Regions from separate parts of the Microbispora sitophila genome, predicted to be linked through region 2. Evidence: riboswitches for the same ligand, from Rfam matches in the RefSeq annotation. Region 2 holds a riboswitch; each other region holds the start of a gene.
What was found. A riboswitch is a leader RNA that binds a small molecule or an ion and turns the genes downstream of it on or off. The one in region 2 is predicted to bind cyclic di-AMP.

Region 1: linked by a shared signal. The riboswitch ahead of IL992_RS26430 (CHAP domain-containing protein) and the one ahead of IL992_RS21715 (glycoside hydrolase family 25 protein) in region 2 are both predicted to bind cyclic di-AMP.
Region 3: linked by a shared signal. The riboswitch ahead of IL992_RS08495 (C40 family peptidase) and the one ahead of IL992_RS21715 (glycoside hydrolase family 25 protein) in region 2 are both predicted to bind cyclic di-AMP.
Region 4: linked by a shared signal. The riboswitch ahead of IL992_RS24920 (C40 family peptidase) and the one ahead of IL992_RS21715 (glycoside hydrolase family 25 protein) in region 2 are both predicted to bind cyclic di-AMP.

What each region holds. Positions count from the first base shown of each region.
Region 1 covers NZ_JADBGC010000015.1:32,973-37,748, reverse strand. The annotation lists gene IL992_RS26440 (response regulator transcription factor) at 1-314, shown strand, start outside; gene IL992_RS26435 (sensor histidine kinase) at 311-1,480, shown strand; cyclic di-AMP (ydaO/yuaA leader) riboswitch at 1,688-1,821, shown strand; gene IL992_RS26430 (CHAP domain-containing protein) at 1,836-2,525, shown strand; gene IL992_RS26425 (ArsR/SmtB family transcription factor) at 2,641-2,988, shown strand; gene IL992_RS26420 (helix-turn-helix domain-containing protein) at 3,077-3,688, opposite strand; partial or broken gene IL992_RS26415 (MFS transporter) at 3,951-4,776, shown strand, end outside.
Region 2 covers NZ_JADBGC010000011.1:186,604-191,379, forward strand. The annotation lists gene secD (protein translocase subunit SecD) at 1-1,983, shown strand, start outside; gene IL992_RS21715 (glycoside hydrolase family 25 protein) at 2,062-2,784, opposite strand; cyclic di-AMP (ydaO/yuaA leader) riboswitch at 2,797-2,943, opposite strand; gene uppS (polyprenyl diphosphate synthase) at 3,222-3,947, shown strand; gene IL992_RS21725 (oxygenase MpaB family protein) at 3,944-4,776, shown strand, end outside.
Region 3 covers NZ_JADBGC010000004.1:93,696-98,471, reverse strand. The annotation lists gene IL992_RS08505 (glycosyltransferase family 4 protein) at 1-414, opposite strand, end outside; gene IL992_RS08500 (gluzincin family metallopeptidase) at 565-1,473, opposite strand; gene IL992_RS08495 (C40 family peptidase) at 1,577-2,137, opposite strand; cyclic di-AMP (ydaO/yuaA leader) riboswitch at 2,212-2,366, opposite strand; gene IL992_RS08490 (C40 family peptidase) at 2,681-3,643, opposite strand; gene IL992_RS08485 (NYN domain-containing protein) at 3,780-4,776, opposite strand, start outside.
Region 4 covers NZ_JADBGC010000013.1:270,576-275,351, forward strand. The annotation lists gene IL992_RS24905 (hypothetical protein) at 1-140, shown strand, start outside; gene IL992_RS24910 (isochorismatase family protein) at 217-759, opposite strand; gene IL992_RS24915 (MarR family winged helix-turn-helix transcriptional regulator) at 818-1,258, shown strand; cyclic di-AMP (ydaO/yuaA leader) riboswitch at 1,620-1,777, shown strand; gene IL992_RS24920 (C40 family peptidase) at 1,872-2,411, shown strand; gene IL992_RS24925 (helix-turn-helix transcriptional regulator) at 2,580-3,569, opposite strand; gene IL992_RS24930 (VOC family protein) at 3,686-4,084, shown strand.

The sequences.
Region 1 (4,776 bases), on a different contig from region 2:
CGCTGGCCCGGCGCTCGCCCCGGGCGGTGCCTCCGGTGATCGAGCGGGCCGGGATCCGGCTCGACCCGGCCCGCCGTACGGTGATGCGGGACGGGCGGGAGGTGGCGCTGGGCCGTAAGGAGTTCGACGTGCTGCACGAGCTCATGCGCGCCGGCGGAGGGCTGGTGACCTCGGCCCGGCTGCGGGCGAGCGTGTGGGACGAGCACGCCGACACCGGCACGGGCGTGCTGCGCGTCACGATCACCTCGCTGCGCCGCAAGCTCGGCGAGCCGGCGGTGATCGAGAACGTGCCGGGCCGGGGGTATCGGCTGTGACCCGCGTCCTGTCCTTGTGGAGCCGGCTCGGCCTGCGGATGCGGCTCACCCTGCTGTACGGCGGGCTGTTCTTCCTGGCGGGATCGGTGCTGCTGTGGTTCACCCACCTGCTGACCGCGCGGGCGCTCAACCAGCGGTTCGTGGTGGCGGTGGCGTCGAAGGTGACCGGTGCCCCCGATGCCGTATTCGGGGGCAGGCTGCCCGACAGCGACATGCTCGCGCAGCGGGTGCGCACCAACGTCGAGCAGGGGGCGGCCGACGTGCTGAGCGACGTGCTCCGCTCGTCGGTGGTGGTCATGGTCCTCGTCGGGGCCGTCGCGGTGGTGCTGGGCTACCTCGTGGCCGACCGCGCGCTGCGCCCGCTGGACCGGGTGACCGAGACCGCGCAGCGGCTGTCGGAGAGCACGCTGCACGAGCGGATCGCGCTGCGCGGCCCGCAGGACGAGGTCAAGCGCCTCGCCGACACCTTCGACGCGATGCTCGACCGGCTGCACCGGGTGTTCGACGCCCAGCGCCGGTTCATCGCCAACGCCTCCCACGAGCTGCGCACCCCGCTGGCGGTCAACCGTACGGTCCTGGAGGTGTCGCTGGAGGAGCCCGCGGCGTCGGAGGACCTCAAGGCGCTGGCCCGCGCGCTGCTCGGCACCAACGCGAGGTATGAACGGCTGATCGAGGGCCTGCTCATGCTGGCGCAGTCGGAGCAGGAGCTGACCGCCCGCAAGCCGGTCGACGTGCGGCAGGTCGTCCGTATGGCGATGGAGCAGATCGACCTGCAGCCGCGCCGCAGGAAGGTGGTCGTCCACGAGGACCTGTGCCCGGCGGTCGCGCACGGCGACCCGCTGTTCCTCGAACGCTGCCTGGTCAACCTGCTGGAGAACGCGATCAAGTACAACGTGCGCGACGGAGAGGTCTGGGTCCGGGTGCGGGAGGACGAGGCCGGGGTGAGCGTGACGGTGGAGAACACCGGGCCCCTGGTCCCGCCGTACGAGGTGGACGACCTGTTCGAGCCGTTCCGGCGGCTCGGCGGCGACCGCGTCCGCTCCGCCCGGGGGGCGGGGCTCGGCCTGTCCATCGTCCGGGCCATCGCCGTGGCGCACGGCGGCGGGGTGGAGGCGCTCGCCCGGCCGGAGGGCGGCCTGGTGGTGACCGTACGCCTGCCGAGGTGAGCCGGGGTTCTCCTGCCGCCGATGATCGAAGTGCGGCTCGGATACCCGCTATGCCGGGTTTGCTGCCTACTGGCCAGTAAAATCTGGGTTGTTCTAACTTGACCGGTTTGACCTGGTCTATTACGTTTTAGGCAGCTCAGGGCGCACTTGCTCATCTCAATGGTCAAGAAGCCCTCCTCAGACCGACGCGGCCGGCCATCCCGGCCTGCCGCCCGGCCGCCGAGTCCGCGTCCGCGCGGAGCCGGGGACCCACCTCTCCTGGGGTGAATCGGCATACCTGCCGTAGGGCGACTTCCAGCCCGAACCCGTCAGCTAACCCGGTAGGCGGCATGGAAGTAAGGGAGTACGCCCCACCATGCACGTCCTCAACACCTGTGTTCGCGCTGCCCTCGCGGGCGGGGCCCTCGCCTCTGCCGTGCTGATCGCGTCGCCGGCCGCGCACGCAGCAGACAACCCCACCACCGGCAAGGGCCCGGCGGCCGCGAAGTCCATGGCCGAGATCGCCTCCACGCTGCCCAAGGTCAGCGCGGCCGACGTGCTGAACCTGGCCAGGAGCCAGATCGGGATCAGCGAGAACGCCAACGGCGGCGGAACCAAGTTCCAGCATTGGTACATGTCCACGCCCCGTGCCCGCGAGACCCTCGCCCGCGACGGCGGCACGATCGACGGCTACCTGAACGCCCCCTGGTGCGACATGTTCGTCTCCTGGGTGGGCCAGCAGCTCGGCATCGGGCCGGTCATGGGCTCCGACGCCTACACCGTGAAGCACGCCCAGTGGTTCGCCGACCACGGCCGCTGGGGCCGCACGCCCAAGCCGGGCGCGGTGGTGTTCTTCAACTGGAACGGCAGCAAGGACATCGACGACGTCCAGCACGTCGGTTTCGTCGTCAAGGACAACGGCGACGGCACGATCCGGACCATCGAGGGCAACACCGGCGACGGCGGCGCCGTCGAGGCCCGCACCCGTCCCACCTGGCAGGTGGCCGGGTACGGCTACCCGATGTACCCCGCGGACACCTCCGCGTCCACCACCGCCTCCTCCTGAGGGACGACGGCCCCAGAAGCGCGCCGGTGATCCCGGCGCGCTTCGCCGTACCCGCCGAAAGTCGCCCGGCTGCCGCAAATTGACCTACAAGAGCGTGAGCTGCGAGCCTGGCGGCATGCACGCGTTCGACGTCCTCGGCGACCCGGTGCGCCGCCGGATCCTGGAACTGCTCGCCGAGGGCGAGCGCTCCGCCGGAGAGATCGGCGCGATCGTTCAGGAGGAGTTCGGGATCTCCCAGCCCGGGGTGTCCCAGCACCTGCGCGTGCTGCGGGAGAGCGGATTCACGACGGTCCGGGCCGAGGGCACCCGGCGCCTGTACGCCGTCGATCCCGCGCCGCTGCGCGAGGTCGACACCTGGCTCGACCACTTCCGCAGCTTCTGGAACCAGCGCCTGGACGCCCTGGGCACCGAACTCGCCCGCGGCAGGCGGGAGCGCCGCCTGCGGGACGACGCCCGTCCGTGAATCGGCGGGTGCCGGATGCGACGGCTCCCGTCAGGCGGCGTGGCGGATGATCCCGGCCGGCTCGCCAGCAGGCCGCCGGCGAGAACGCTCAGCGCGGCTGGCTGGTGGGGTGTGTTGCCTGGGGCTGGGTGGCTGCCAGGCTGGCGAGGAGTTTGAGCCGGTCCTCGGCGGCGGTGCCCGGCTCGGCGGTGTAGATGGTGAGGTCGTACACCGTTCGGTTGGACACGGGCAGATCGAGGGACTGGTAGGTCAGCTCCAGATCGCCGACCTGTGGGTGCCATAGCCGCTTGGTGCCGTCGTGGCGGATCCGGACGTCGTGGGCGGCCCACTGGCTGCGGAACTCGGAGCTGAGCGTGGACAGTTCTCCGACGAGATCACGTAGGGCCCGGTCACGGGGCTCGCGTCCGGCTTCGGCGCGTAGCAGCGCGGCGGTGGCGACGGCGGCGGCGTCCCAGTCGACGAAGAACCGGTGGGCGACCGCGTCGAGCACGTCTTCGGACACGCCGCTGATGTGACCCTTCTCCAGCCGGGTGTACCACTCGGTGCTCACTCCGGCCAGAACCGCGACTTCTTCGCGGCGCAGCCCGGGGACCCGGCGCCGGCCGCTGGTGGGCAGCCCGACCTGCTCCGGTGTGAGCTTCGCGCGCCGGGTGGCGAGGAAATCCCGGATCTGGTCGCGGTTGTCGGGTCGGTGATCCATGCCCTCCACGGTAGCCGCAGGGTTTCCGCAGGTGGCAGGGGTAAGGGGGTTGAGCTTGTCCCCCCTATAAACGCGCTCTGCCTCGCGCGCGGCCACGCGGGTTTCCTGGATCAGCACGTTGAACGCGACCCCCGATACGGAGACGGATAGGAGTACGTGTGGAGAAGTCGCCGAGCGGGCCGCCGGCCCGTTCCGCGAGCGCGGGCGAGTGCCCGCGCGGCTCCCGCTGGTGGTCTATGCGCTGGCGGTGGGCACCTTCTTGATGCTCACGACCGAGTTCGTGGTCGCGGGCCTGCTGCCGGAGATCGCGGGCGACCTGCGAGTGAGCGTGCCCCAGGCGGGACTGCTGATCACGGTGTTCGCGGTCGGGATGATCATCGGTGCGCCGTCGATGGCGATGCTGACGCTGCGGCTGTCCAGGCGGTTGACGCTGATGCTCGCCTTGGGCGTGTTCGCGGCCGGGCACCTCGTCGTCGCCGTCGGCTCCAGTTTTCGCACTGCTGCTGGCGGCACGGTTTGTGACGGCGCTGGCGACCGGCGCGTTCTGGGCGGTGGCCAACGTGGCCGCCGGCCGCGCCGCGGGCCCTGGGGCAAGCTCCCGAGCCCTGGGTTTGGTGGGTGCCGGAGGCATGCTCGCCAACGTCGTCGGGGTGCCGATCGGCGCGTTCGCCGGGCAACTGATGGGCTGGCGGGGCCCGTTCTGGGCGCTGGCGGTCCTGGCGGTGGCGGCCGCCGTCCTGATCGCCCGCACCGTCCCGCACGACGACGGTGATCACCGGGCGGTGTCGGTGCGGTCGGAGGCGGCGGCCCTGCGCTCGGGGCGCCTGTGGCTGGTGCTGGCCGCCTGCGCGACCACGACCGGCGGGGTGCTGTCCGCCTACTCCTACATCGCGCCGCTGCTGACCGGCCGGGCGGGCATCGCGGCCGGGCTCGTGCCGCTGGTGCTCGTCGGCTTCGGCACCGGAGCCCTGGCGGGCTCGCTGGTCGGGGGCCGGCTCGGGGATGTCCGTCCGCACACCACGACGATCGCGGCGGCCGCGGGCGCCACAATCCTGCTGCTGGCGATCTGCCTGCTGTCAGGCCATGCC
Region 2 (4,776 bases):
GAACTGCCCGGCGTGCTCGACCCGCGCGAGGCCGCCGCGGTCATCGGCAAGACCGCTCAGCTCAACTTCCATCCGGTGCTCGGTCCCGCCGAGGACGGCGACAAGGACGCGGTCGCCGACGAGAGCGGCCAGAAGCTGAAGCTCGGCCCGGTCGCCCTCAGCGGGGCCGGCGTCACCGACGCCGCCGCGCGCAGCGACCCCCAGATGGGGCCCGGCTGGTTCGTCACGATCGACTTCAAGGAGCCCGGCCCCTGGCGGGAGCTGACCGGGAAGGCGGCCTGCGCTCCGGTCGGCGACCACAAGCGCCGCGTCGCCATCGTCCTCGACAACGAGATCATCTCCTCGCCGCAGGTGGCCGACTCGGTGGCCTGCGACGCGGGGATCTCCGGCGGCACCACGCAGATCACCGGGTCGTTCACGCCCGAGGAGGCGCAGAACCTCGCGGTGCTGATCAAGGGCGGCTCGCTCCCGGTGCCGCTGGAGGTGGTCGAGCAGCGGACGGTCGGCCCGACCCTCGGCGCCGACGCCATCGCGGCGAGCGCCAAGGCCGGCGTCGTCGGGGTGATCCTGACCGCGGTGTTCATCGGCGTCGTCTACCGGCTGGTGGGCGTGCTGGCCGCGGTCGCGCTCGCCTGCTACGGCCTGATCTCGTACGCCGGGCTCGTGGCCATGGGAGCCACGCTCACGCTGCCCGGCCTGGCCGGGTTCGTCCTCGCGATCGGCATGGCGGTGGACGCCAACGTGCTGGTCTTCGAACGGGCCAGGGAGGAGTACGGCGAGGCGCCCCGCCGGGGCCTCAAGGCGGCCCTCGACCGGGGCTTCAAGAACGCCTGGAGCGCGATCGCCGACTCCAACATCACCACCCTGCTCGCCGCGGGGCTGCTGTTCTGGCTCGCCTCCGGGCCCGTGAAGGGCTTCGGCGTGACGCTGGCCATCGGCGTGCTCGCCTCGCTGATCTCGGCGATGCTGATCACCCGGGTGCTCGCCGCCGCCCTGATCGGCAGGATCGGCCCCCGGGCCTCCGGCATCGGCTCGATCGGCCGGGTCAGGACCTGGCTGACCCGGCGCGACCCCGACCTGATGCGCGGCAGGCGGCTGTGGCTCGGCGTCGCGGCCGGACTGCTCGTGCTCGCGGGAGCCGGACTGGTCACCCGCGGGCTGAACTACGGCGTCGAGTTCACCGGCGGCCGGATCGTCGAGTTCGGCACGAGCAGGCCCGTCGACGTCACGGCGGCGAGACAGGCGGTGGCGGACGCCGGGTTCCCCTCGGCCGTCGTGCAGCGATCGGACGACGCGATCTCGGTGCGCACCGGGCAGATCAGCGCCGACGACGTGGTCCGCATGGAGGAGGCGCTGGACCGGCGCGTGGGCGAGGTCACCAAGCAGCGTGACGAGCTCATCGGGCCGAGCCTCGGCGAGGAGTTGCGCCGCAACGCGCTCATCGCGCTCGCCGTCGCGCTCGCCGCGCAGCTCGTCTACCTGGCGTTCCGGTTCCGGTGGACGTTCGGCACGGCGGCCGTGGCGGCGCTGTTCGTGGACGCGGCCGTCGTCGTCGGAGCGTTCGCCTGGATGGGCAAGCCGATCGACGGGGTGTTCCTGGCCGCGATGCTCACGATCATCGGCTATTCGGTCAACGACAAGGTCGTGCTGTTCGACCGGGTGCGCGAGCTGTGGCCGGTGCGGCGCGGGGAACCGTTCGGCCGCGTGGTGAACAGCGCGATCCTGCAGACCGTGCCGCGCACGGTCAACACCGGGCTCGGGGCGCTGTTCATCCTGGCGGCGCTGGCGGTGTTCGGCGGCGACTCGCTGCGCGACTTCGCCGTCGCCCTGCTGATCGGCATCATCGTGGGGACGCTGTCGTCGTCGTTCGTTGCCGGGCCGGCGGCGATCGCGCTGGAAAGGCGCAACTCGCAGCCGCCGCCGGCTCCCGCCGCCCCGCGTGCCAGGCCCGTGCGGCGCGACGGCTCCGGCGCCGTGGTCTGACCGATCTGATCGGCCGGCCTGGTCTGATCGGCCGGCCTGGGCCCCGGGGCGGGACTGCCCGCCCCGGGGTCCGTACGGCTACGGACGGCCGAGCGCGCGCAACTGGAGGGGCGTCAGTGCGGAGACGTTCTGATCGATGGGCGAGTCGGTGTACTGGTGGATCGCCCAGGACTTCCAGTCGGCGGGCGGCGTGATGTCGCCCGGGGCCTTGCTGTAGTGGGCCACCCACAGCGGGTACTGGCCGAGGCCGTGGCCGTACTCGTTGGCGAAGTTCCAGCCGCTGTAGAACATCGGCTTGGTCCCGGTCTTGGCCGTCACGTACTCCAGCCAGGTCTTGGCCCACTGGTTGACGTGCTCGACGGACTCGCCGTCGGTGGTCTCCAGGTCGAGCACCAGGATGTCGCCGGGCTTGCTCGGCTGCGCGTTCACCACCTCGAGGAAGTGGTCGGCCTCGGCGATGGGGTCATTGGAGGGATGGCCGTAGTGGTAGACGCCGCGGACAATGCCCTTCTTCTCCAGCTCCCGCCAGTGGCGGGGGAAGGACGAGTCGGTCCACGAGGTCCCCTCGGTGGCCTTGATGAAGCCGAACTGCGCGCGGCTGTTCATCCAGTCGTGGTCGGCCTCGTAGCCGGAGACGTCCTGGCCGTACGTGTGCGGGTTCGCGTAGGCCGGGGCGGGCAGGACGACGGCCGCAGTGACGGTGGCCGTGGCGGCCGAGACCGCGAGGGTCGCCGCCGCGAGGGCGGAGCGCAGGCGCCGGCGGAAGGGCCGGCTCCCGAGGGAGAGCCGATGGCTGGACATGACGGGGTTGACTCCTTGCTTCCATGCCGCCTACCGGGTTAGCTGACGGGTTCGGGCAGGAAGTGCCCTACGGGCGCATCTGGGGGGCCTACGCGCCGATTCACCCCGAAGAGAGTGGGTCCCCGGCTCCACGTGACGCGGATTCGGCGGCCGCGCGATGATCGCGCGGTCCGGGCAACGACACGGCAAGGGGATAGGACGGCGGAATTCGCTCCGTACCCATGCCGTGTGCACTAAAGGTACACACACGACAAGAATGGTGTAAACAGGACAAAACATGTCTTTACCTGGCCCGATACCACCTCGGGCCGCCACCGCCAGGCAAGTAAGGGCTGCGATTACCAACGGTAAGTGTTCGTCGCGTCACAATCTGTGAAAGAGTCCGTCCTCGGAGGGATTCACTTGGGGGTCTGCGTCACTTCGGTAGGGCGGGTGGGGTGAGAGGCATCCCTCATCACGTCGCCTGTGTCATGGACGGGAACGGCCGGTGGGCCGCACAGCGGTCGCTGCCCCGCACCGCGGGGCATCGGGCGGCCGAGGCCGCTGTGATCGACGTCATCGAGGCGGCCCATACGGCCGGCGTCGAGTGGCTGAGCCTGTACGCCTTCTCCACGGAGAACTGGCGGCGGCCGGCCGCCGAGGTCGACGTCCTGCTCCGACTGGTGCGGCGCGCCATCCGGAAACACGCCCTGGCACTGCACACACGCGGGATCCGCTGCCGGTTCCTCGGGGTCACCGACTCGCGGATCCCGCCCGCGCTGGCCAGGGACATCGCCGACCTGATGGCGCTGACCCGCGACAACCGGCGGATGACGTTGACGGTGGCGTTCGATCACGGCGGTCGCCGCGACATCGTCGAGGCCGCCCGGTCGCTGATCCGCGACGGGGTGCCGCCCGAGCAGGTCACCGAGGAGAGTTTCGCCCGCCGTCTGCCCCACCCCGACATGCCGGAGGTGGACCTGGTCATCCGCACCTCCGGTGAACAGCGGATCTCCAACTTCATGCTCTGGCAGGTGGCCTACGCCGAATGGGTCTTTCCCCGGGTGCTGTGGCCCGACTTCCGGGCCGAGCACTTCTGGGAATGCCTGGAGGTCTACCGACGGCGCGACCGCCGGTTCGGCGGCGTACAGGCACCGGCTCCTACAGGAAAGGGATGTCGATGAGCGACGCAGCAGCAGCCGGAACCGACGCCGATCCGCTCGGCCCGGGATCGATGCTCCACCGGTTGACCCGGCAGACACGCTGGGGGCTGGTGGCGACCCGGGCCATCGTCCTGGAGGCGGCGCACCCGCAGATCGGCGCCGCGCTGATCACCAACTCGACCTTCGTCGCGCACCCGTGGCGACGGCTGCGCAACACGGTGCTCAGCTCACAGCGGATGGTCGACCCCGACGCGCGGGTCCGGCAGCGGGAAGCAGCCCGGCTCAACCGCCTGCACGCCCGCATCACCGGCACCGATGCCGAGGGCCGCCCGTTCAACGCCGCGGATTCCGAGGCGCGCGCCTGGGTGGTGGCGACGCTCTTCGAGTCCACGGTCACGATGTGCCGGCTGAGCGGCGAGTCCGTCGACGGCCCCACCTTGGACCGGCTGTACGCCGAGTTCCAGTCGTTCCTCGCCCTGATGGACCCCTACGGGGGCAAGCTTCCGCCCACAGTCCGGGAGTTCTGGCGCTACTACGCGTCCGTGGTGGAGGATCGGCTGGAGAACACCGAAGCGGTCCACGTCATCCTCGACCGCCTGTTCGCGCAGGTGCCCGCTCCCCCGCTGCTCCGCGACCGGCCGGCCGTGTGGGCGGCGGGCAGGGCGCTCGCCGGTCCCGCGGCCACCGCGATCATCGTGGCGTCGCTGCCCGAGTCGCTCCGCGCACGCCTGGGGCTCGCCGAGTTGCCGGGCACGCGCACGCTGATGCACGCCGCCTACCTGTCCACCCGGCTCGCGACCCGGGTGCTGCCGGAGGCGTGGACGCGGCTCGACACGGTCATGACCATGCT
Region 3 (4,776 bases), on a different contig from region 2:
CACGACGTCGGCCCCCGCCCCGATGCGGCGCAGCAGGGCGCGCGCGCCCGGCAGGCGGGCCCACGACGCCTCGTGCCCGTGGGTCAGCATGACGATCCTGGCCGCGCCCGCGGCGCGCAGGACGGGGGCGAGCAGCCCCAGCGGCGCCGCCGCCCCGAAGACGACGGTGGCGCCGTCCTCGACGAGTTCCGCCGCCCTTCTCGCCACCGAGCGCGTCGGCAGCATCAGCGAGGAGGGATGACGGACCACCTCGTACGGCTGGCGGGCGTCGAACTCCTCGCATCCCTTCCAGCGCGGGGCGTACACGACCACAGAGCCGGGCGGCCTGCGCGAGGCGAGGCCGTGCACGAACGCCTGGATGCCGCCCGGTCTGGGCGGGAAGTCGTTCGTGACGATCAGCGTCCGCTTCGTCATCCTCACCCCCGCTGCCGGCGTGGTCGCGCGGTCCGCCCGCGCGCCGCCCGGGAACGCATTGTCGCAGCCACGGCCGCCACCGTCGCGCTGTGCAAATCAGGCGCCCTGCGCAAATCAGGCGCCCTGTGGAGATCGGGCGCCCTGTCGTGATCAGGAACGGGCGAGCCGCTCACGCGCGTACGACCGCCATTCGCGGGTCAGGCCGTCGGCGGTCAGCCCGAGCACCTCCCGTAGGGCGGCGCCGATCTCCTCGCGCAGCGCGGCGCGGTAGAGGGCGACCAGCCTCCGCTCGCCGAACCTGGCGGCGATGTAGCGGCAGGCCAGCCACGCCTCCTCGTACGCCTGGGCGGGCCTGGCGGCGAAGTCGGCGGGCCCCGGCAGGGCGTTCAGCGCCGCCCTCCCGGCCGCCACGTCGGCGGCCAGCTCGGCGGCGACCGCACGGACCGGCAGCCCGCTGTCCAGGTAGCCCACGTAGTCGGCGAAGCCCTCCATGAGCCACATCGGCACGGCGCGGCCACCGGCGGTCGCCACGTGCGTCAGCTCGTGGGTCACGACGACCAGGCGGCCGGTCGCGGACAGGCGGGCGAACGCGGCCGGCTGCACGATCACGCGGCCGCCGGTGGCCACGGCCGCCAGGCCGTCCACCTTCGCCGGCGCGGCCAGCACGGCGGCCTGCTCCTCGGTGCGCGGCACGAGGACCACCGCGCCGCCGTACCCGCCCCAGATCCTCGTCACCGTACGGCCCGCGCGATCGGCCAGCGCGGCGATCTCGGCGACCAGCGGCCGGGGCGACCCGACGACGACGGCGCGCTCGCCGCGGGCGACGGAGGCGCCGGTCCACATGCTCGGTTGCTCCCGTACGGCGGCCCGGGCATCCAGCCGCAGGGCGAGCAGCGGGTCGGGCGGCGCCGCGGCGGCGGGCCCGGCGAGCAGCGCGGCCAGCGCGGCGGCCACGGCCGCGATCCGGCCGACCCCGTGGGGCGGAACTTCAGGCCGGCGCCGATCGGCCTCGGCGCGCACGCCGGGCACGCCCCCGGGCACGCCGCTCGTGGCAGTCACGCCGTGCATGCTAGCCAGCACGTGTCACGGCCCCGTCCACCTCGGCGAGGTGGACGGGGCCGTGAGGACGGCGCCGGTCGAGGGGGCTGGTGACCGGTGCCCGTCAGACGCCGGGGCGGACGGCACCCACGAAGGTGCTCCTCCGGTAGGCGTCCAGCTTGTCGATCCGGACCCGCGTGCCGCTGTGCGGAGCGTGGATCATCTTGCCGTGCCCGACGTACATGCCGACGTGGCCGCCGCCGCTGGTGAAGATCAGGTCACCGGGCTTGAAGTTCCCCCAGGACACCTTCTTCCTGACCGCGCTGCGGATGGACCACGTCGTGCGCGGCAGCCGTACGCCCGCCTTGCGCCAGGCGTACTGGACCAGGCCCGAGCAGTCGAACGCGCCCGGTCCCGTGGCTCCGTAGCGGTAGGGGTCGCCGATCTGCTTCTCGGCCACCTTCACCGCGCGCTGGGCCTTGGCCCGCTGGAGCGCGGCCCTGGTGACCTTCCGCTTGGCGGCGCGCTTCTTGGTCTGCTGCTTCTTCGCGGCGGCCTTGCGGGCGGCGCTGTTCGCGCTCTTCGCCGTGGCCGTCTTCGTGGCTGTGGCCGTCTTGACGACCGTGACCGTCACCGTGTCGGCCGCCGCCGGCTGTGCACCGGCGACCCCTACGGATGCCGTCAAAGCGGCACCACCAAGGGCAATTCGGGCAAGACGGGACAGGCTAGCGGGGGTGGTAGACAGGATCTCTCCTCGGGTCTTCCGCTCACGCCTACCGGGTTAGCTGACGGGTTCGGGCGGGGAAGTCGCCCTACGGCGCGCGATGCGCCGATTCACCCCGGACCTTCGCGTGAAGGTCGATGGTTCCCCGGCTCCGTGCCTCCTGACTGCACGGACTCGGCAGGCCACCGGCGCCGGGGGATCCCGCGAGGGGGAGGGTGATGGAGAGCGCCGGTGACGGTGGATGACTGCGCGACCGGCCGGCCGGACCGGGAGCGCGGCGGCGAGGCGTGCTCGCCGCGGCCCAGAAGCTACCGAGGACTCGCCGCGTTCGGCAAAGTCCTCCAGCCGGATAAAGATCGGATAACGAAGGCGGCGGAGAAGAAACCGCAGCTTACCCGCATCGCAAAGGGCTAAGTGTGACTCTGCTCACAATCTCGGCAACAACGGCTAAACCAGGTCACACAAGTCACAAAAGGCACAAAGATCACAGAGACGGCCTGGCCCTCAGGGACGGACGGCTCCGATCGCGTGATACTCGGCGAGTGTGACAATCTTCACAACATCGCCGGTCTGCGGCGCGTGCACGACCTTGCCGTCGCCGGCGTAGATGCCGACATGCCCGTATCCGGCGTGCCAGAGCAGGTCGCCCGGCTGGAGCTCGTCCAGCGAGACCCTGCGGCTCGCGCCCCAGGCCCACTGCTCGTAGCTGGTCCGCGGCAGCGTCACGCCCGCCGCCGCCCACGCGGCCTGCACGAGTCCGGAGCAGTCCCAGGCGTCCGGTCCTGTGCCCCCGTAGCGGTACGGCTTGCCGACCTGCTTGTAGGCGAACTGGAGGGCCGACAGCGCGTTGCCGGACGCCGGCCCGGTGTAGACGACGCCGGCGCTGTTGGGATTGCCGGGGTTGTACGTCCCGAGCGAGCGCAGCAGCTTCATCTGCTCCCTGACGAGCTTGTCGACCTTCTCCTTCTCGTCGGCGAGCTCGCTCTTGACGTCGGCGGCCTCCTTGTACACCACCTTGCTCTGGTCGCGGCGGTCCTTGAGGTCCTTGATGGCGCCCTCGTACTCCCTGAGCCGCCCGGCCCGCTCGGCCGACATGTGGTTGAGCGTGGCGAGGCCGCTGAGCATGGCGTCGGGGTTGGGGCTGTAGAAGACGCCGCCCCACGACCCCATCTCGCCGACCTGGTAGCTGCTGACGGCCATCGAGACCAGCCCGGAGCGGAGCGCCTCGACCCGGACGTTCTGCTTCTTGTAGTCGTCGTTGATCGCGAGGTACTTCTGCCTCGCCTTCTTCCACTTCTCGTTGGCCGCGTTGTAGCGGTCCACGAGCTTGTCGGCCTGCTCGTTGAGCTTGTTCAACTTCGCCTTGGCCTGCGCGACTGTGGGCTTCGGATCCGCCTGCGCGCCCGTCACCGGCGTCAGCAGGACCACGGCGGCCAGACTGGCGGCCACCGGCACACGCCCTCGCACTGAGGCCCCCTTTAGATCAACGAAACCTGCGGCGCGACTCTATCTAGGCGATCTTGAAGCTTCAACCTATTCGCAGGTATTCGCGGCAGTCATCACTCACGGTGACGACGCCGGGCCGGAGCGCGCGTACGGCGCTTCAGCCGCGGCCGAGACGGCGCAGCAGCAGGAGCGAGGGCACCGGCCGGGCGCCCATGCGGCGCACCGACTCGGCCACCTCCCGGTCGGAGGAGACCACCGCGATGGCCCGCCCCGGCGGCTCCGCGCGCACCAGCGTGCGGATGAGGTCGTCGGCGATCTCCCCGGGCGCGCTGAACATCACCCGCACCCCGCGCGGCGCGGACACCTGGACGGGCCCGTTCAGCTCGGCGCCGTCGAACACGCACGTCACCTCCGCCCGCGTCTGCACGGCGAGCCCGCCGAGCCCGGTCAGCAGCCGGGCCCGCTGGTCGGCGAGGGTCAGCGACGGATAACCGGTCTTGGTCACGTTGTAGCCGTCGACGATCAGGTGCAGATGGGGGATGGCCAGGAGCTGGTCGAGGAGCTGGGGGTCGTCGTTGGCCAGGGCCCGCGCGGGCACGGCCGTCACGCCCGGCTCGCCCGGCAGCACCGCGTTCACGTAGTCGGCCGGCCTGCTGATCGTCGTGGGCAGGCCGAGTTCCTTGCGCAGCCCGGCGGCGGCGTCCTGGAGCGCGTCCAGCAGTACCCGCACCCGGGCGTCCTCGATGCTGCGACCCTCGCGGGCGGCCCTGCGGCTCGCCTCCAGCTGGCGCTCGGCGTCCGCCAGGCGCTCCCTCAGCCGGCGCAGCTCGGTCTCGGCCGCGCCGTTGGCGCTCGCGACCCTGGCCCGCGCCTCGGCCGTCTCCGCCTCCAGCTCGGCCGCCCTGGCCTCGGCGGCCCTGACCCGCTCCCGGGCGTCGTGCAGCTTGCGCCGCAGGTCGGAGTTCTCCGCGCGGGCCGCCTTGAGCTGCTCGCGCACCCGGTCGATCTCCTCCTTGGCGGAGGCGCGCTGCGCCGCGAGCTGCTCACGCAGCCGCGTCTCCGCCTGCTCCCGCTGGGTGCCCGCGGCGGCGGCCTGCTCCAGGTCTGTCCGCGCCTGCTCGACCAGATCCGGCCAGCCGGGCGGGCGGGTCAGG
Region 4 (4,776 bases), on a different contig from region 2:
GCGCACCTCACGACATGCACTGGGCACTGGGTTTCGGCGGTCAGGTCGTCCAGGTCGATCCCGGCTCGGACACGGTCGTCGTACGGCTCGGACGGAATGTCCCGGGAGACCGTACGGGCCTGCCGAAACCGCCGAAGTAGTGACCACGGCCCTCGTGAAGCCGTAGGGAGACCAGCGCTGCGCGAGCCGGGGCGATCGACGGCCAGGGTCGGCGAGTCATACCAGTTCGTGCAGGGCGGTGATCACCCGCCGACCGGTGGGTGTGGTGAAGTCGCGCACCATGTCGGCGGCGAAACCCGCCACGGAGGTCACCACGCCGCCCGCGGCCTCGATCTGCCGCAGGGCGGCGTCTTCGGTGCGGGCGGTGACGCCTCCGCAGGCGTCTACCAGGACCTGTACGCCGAGGCCGTGCGTGAGCGCGTCGAGGGCGGTGCGCAGCACCACGATCTCCGTCGTCACCCCGCAGATCACCAGGGTGGGACGGCCCGCGGCCAGGACGGCCTCACGCCAGACGGCGTCGTCCCAGCAGGACGGTCCGGTGCGCACGTACGGCTCACCGTCCGGCACCTCCTCGATCATCACCGGGCCGCCCGGGCGAGGTGCGGCAGAGACGGTGAACGGTATGCCGAGGGCTGTGACGAGTCCGTTCAGAACCCTGGCCGCGCGGCGGACGGACGAGGCCGGATTGGTGGCACTGACGTCGACGATGCCGTCCTGGAGGTCGGCGAACACGACGTGGACGGAGGCGGGATTCAGCACCGTTCTGACTCCTAATCGTTCATAGTTTGAATGATATTGAGACGGTAGCATTATGGGCATGAACGATGTCAAGCTGACCTCCACGCTGGCCTTCCGGCTCGGCACGCTGGGGGCCGTCATGACCGAGCGGTTCTCGGCACGCCTGGCCGACCACGGCCTCAAGCCCAAACACGTGGGGTTGCTGGCGCTGCTGGAGTCCGGAACGGCGACCTCTCAGCTCGACATCGCCAAGCTCATGAACGTGGCACCCAGCCTGGTGGTGTCGCTCGCCGACCGGCTGGAGGAGCTCGGCGCCGTACGACGTGAACGCGATCCCCTGGACCGCCGCAGGCAGACACTCGCGCTCACCGGCGAGGGCCGGGAGCTGCTGGCCACATGCGCCGCGGCGGCGGCCGAACTCGACACGGAACTGACCGCCGGCCTCAGCCCCGAGGAGACGGAGGCGCTGCGAAGCACCCTGGGCACTCTGGCCCGCCGCAACGGCCTGCCCGCCGACTAGGCGGCCGACATCCCCTCCCTGCCCAACCTCAGCACGTACGACTCACAGGAGACGTCGGCCAGGTCGTTCCGGCGCGCCGTTCGCTGGCTATACGCGCGTGCGTTGACGGCCCGCAAAGCGCTCGACGCGTGTGACGCGCATCACACTCCCCGCCGTGCAGACACTCCTTGACCTGCGGTTTTGGGCTTTTGATCCTTTTTACGCGATCCTTACCCGTTTGGGGCCTTTGCGACAATATGGGGCAAGTTGGTAGTTTCCTTGCCCTACGACGGGGTCCACGTGACGCCGCCGTTACGAACCCGGCCGGTGTTCGAAATCGACCATCCACTGTCACCGTCGCCACGCCCTCCCGCCCCCCTGGGCGCCGGTGATGCCGAATCCGTGCAGCAAGGAGGCCCGGAGCCGGGGAACCAATCGACCTTCGACGAAGGTCTGGGGTGAATCGGCGCGTCAGCGTCGTAGGGCGACTTCCCCGCCCGAATCCGTCAGCTAACCCGGTAGGCACAAGCGGAAGACCCTAGGGAGAGATCCCCTGTCTACCAACTCCACCACTCTGCTCCGCATCGCCTGCGTCACGATCAGTAGCGCAGCACTCACCGCCTCCGTAGGAGCCTTGAGCGCGCTCCCCGCGGCCGCCGCGTCGGGGGCGGTGGCAGCCCCGCCAACGGCCTCGACGGTCATCCCACCCGAGCCCCCCGCCACGGTGACCACCCCGTACAACGGCGCGGCCCCCGCGGCGTCCACGGCGGATGACTCCGCGAACACGAAGGTCACCAAGTCCGCTCTCCAGCAGGAGAAGGCCGAGCACGCCATCAAGGTGGCGAAAAGGCACCTCGGCGATCCGTACATATGGGGCGCCACGGGCCCACGGGCGTTCGACTGCTCCGGGCTCGTCCAGTTCGCCTGGCGCAAGGCCGGCGTCAAGCTCCCGCGCACGACGTGGTCGATGCTCAGCGCCGTCAAGAAGAAGGTCTCCCTGGCGCATCTCAAGCCCGGCGACCTCATCTTCACCAGTGGCGGCGGCCACGTGGGCATGTACATAGGGCACAAAAAGGTGATCAGCGCCCCCCACAGCGGCGCGGTGGTCAGCGTCGACAAGCTCAACGGCTACTGGAGGAGCAGCTTCCTCACCGCCGTACGCCCCGGCGTCTGACCCCGGGGCCGCGGATACATCCTCGGCGGAGATGTCCCTGGGCGTGCCGCCGCCAAGGGCATCTCTGCCGATCGGACTACGCGCCATCCGCGATGAGGCGCAACGACCCCAAACTGCTCCGTCGACTGAGGCGCGTCGACGTCCCCACTCTCCTGCAAGCGCTGCGCTTCAGCCTGTGCCCGGCGGGGGCGGGACCTTGCGGGCGGAGGCCGCGAGCCGCTCCGCGAGCGCGACGACGAGACCGCGGAGCTCGTCCGGTCGCTCGATGACGAACGGCCGGTCGAGCGACGCGAGCACCGGAGGCAACCAGTCGAGCCGCTCCGCCCGCACCTCGACGCGGAGCCAGCCCTCGGTCTCGGGATCCGCGCCTTCCGTGGACGGGGACTCCTCCACGGTCGCGACGCCGGCGGGAAGCCGGGCGCGGATCTGCTCGACCGTTCCCTGCATTCGCAGGACCACTTCATGCCGATACCGAGCCTTGGCGAACCCCGACAGGACGTGCTGCGCCGGATCGAGCCCGGCGGGCGGCTCGAACGAACCGGGCAGGGTCCTCGCGTCCGCGATGCGATCCAGCCGGAAGGTCCGATCCTCGCCGATCTCGGGATCCGCACCCGTGACGTACCACCGGCCCGAATGGGCGACGAGCCCGTACGGATGCAGCGTGCGTTCGCTGCGCCGGCCGTCGGCGGCGGTGTACCTGATCGAGATCGGCCGGTGATGACGCACGGCATCGGCGACGGAGAGCAGGACCGCGGTCTCCGGGGCGGCGAACTCGCCGGGCGGAGCCGTGAAGGCGAGGGATTCGAGCACGGTGCCGAGCCTGCGGGCGAGCCGCTCGGGCAGGACCCGCCGGATCTTGGCCGCCGCCGTCTCACTCGCCGTGCCCGTCGTCGTCGTCAACCCTGACCGGCGGCCGGCGACCAGGCCGAGCAGCACGGCGAGCGCTTCGTCGTCGCTCAGCATGAGCGGAGGCATGCGATATCCGGGGGCGAGCCGATACCCGCCGTAGCGGCCGCGCACGGACTCGACGGGCACGTCGAGGTCGATCAGGTGGTCCACGTATCGCCGCACGGTGCGCTCGTCGACGCCGAGCCGGTCGGCGAGCTCGGCCATGGTCCGGATGCCGCCCGACTGCAGAAGCTCCAGCAGTGTGAGCACGCGATGAGTAGGTCGAGCCACGTCACAACAATCTAGTGAAAATACTGGGCGGTTTCTGTCCGGTATTCGCTCTAGTGTGCCGCGGGAGGACACCCCCACGAACCAGGGAGATCACCATGGACTTCGTATCGATCCGCATCATCACGGGCGACGTCGCGCGCCTCGTCGACTTCTACGAGCGAGCCACGGGAGTGCGGGCCAGTTGGTCCAGCGAGGACTTCGCCGAGCTCAGGACCGCCTCCGCCACCCTCGCGATCGGCAGCACCCGCACCGTCCCGCTCTTCGCCCCCGGCGCCGCCCGGCCTGCCGGCAACCGCAGCGTGATCATCGAGTTCCTCGTCGACGACGTGGACGGCGTGCATCAGAACCTGGTCGGCTTCGTCGAGGAGTTCGTCAACGAGCCCACGACGATGCCCTGGGGCAACCGGTCTCTCCTGTTCCGCGACCCCGACGGGAACCTCGTCAACTTCTTCACTCCGGTCAGCCCGGCCGCCATCGAGAAGTTCGCCCGCTGACGACGCGACACCGCCCCTCGTTCGACCGCCCGCGCCAAAATCGTCCAGGTGTTTTCCAGGCGACAAATGCCGACGATCGGCGCCACCGGGTGATGCCAAACGCCCAGCCGTTCGGCGATGGGATGACGGAAACGGCACCGCGCCGAATGGCGGCCTCGTCTCCGGAGTAGCCGAGGCGCCGACGATGAAAATTTCATCCCGGCGGCAACGGCAGCCGCTGCTTCTTTCCTGGTCAGAACCGCGGGAATGGACGGTTACCGGCGAGGGACTCCCGAGGAGAAGGCGAAATTCTTGACAGATCTCATGACTTCATATTTGCTCCGCTTCGCCACCACCTCCAGTCGCCCGGCAGAGAGGAGCATTTGGCCGCCCCCGTCACTGTTAGCGTTAACATGTCTGCTGGCTCAACGCCAGACGGAACTGATCGGGATCGGCAGATTCCGGCGAACGCCATGCCAGCGCTAACGGGCATCTGAACTCGCCATGCTCTTCTGCAGCAGGAGGGAAGGCGAGCACGCGCGCGCCGACGATGGTCGGTCGCCGCGCTCCTGCGGGTCGACTGACGGTGGGCTCACTTAGCGTTCGAATCCGTCCGGGGAGGCCGCACGGCCGGCATCCACATGCCGACTGCGGACGATCCACCGGGTGAAGGAAAAACAAATGGCTTCCCTATCGACGCATGTCGATTTTCG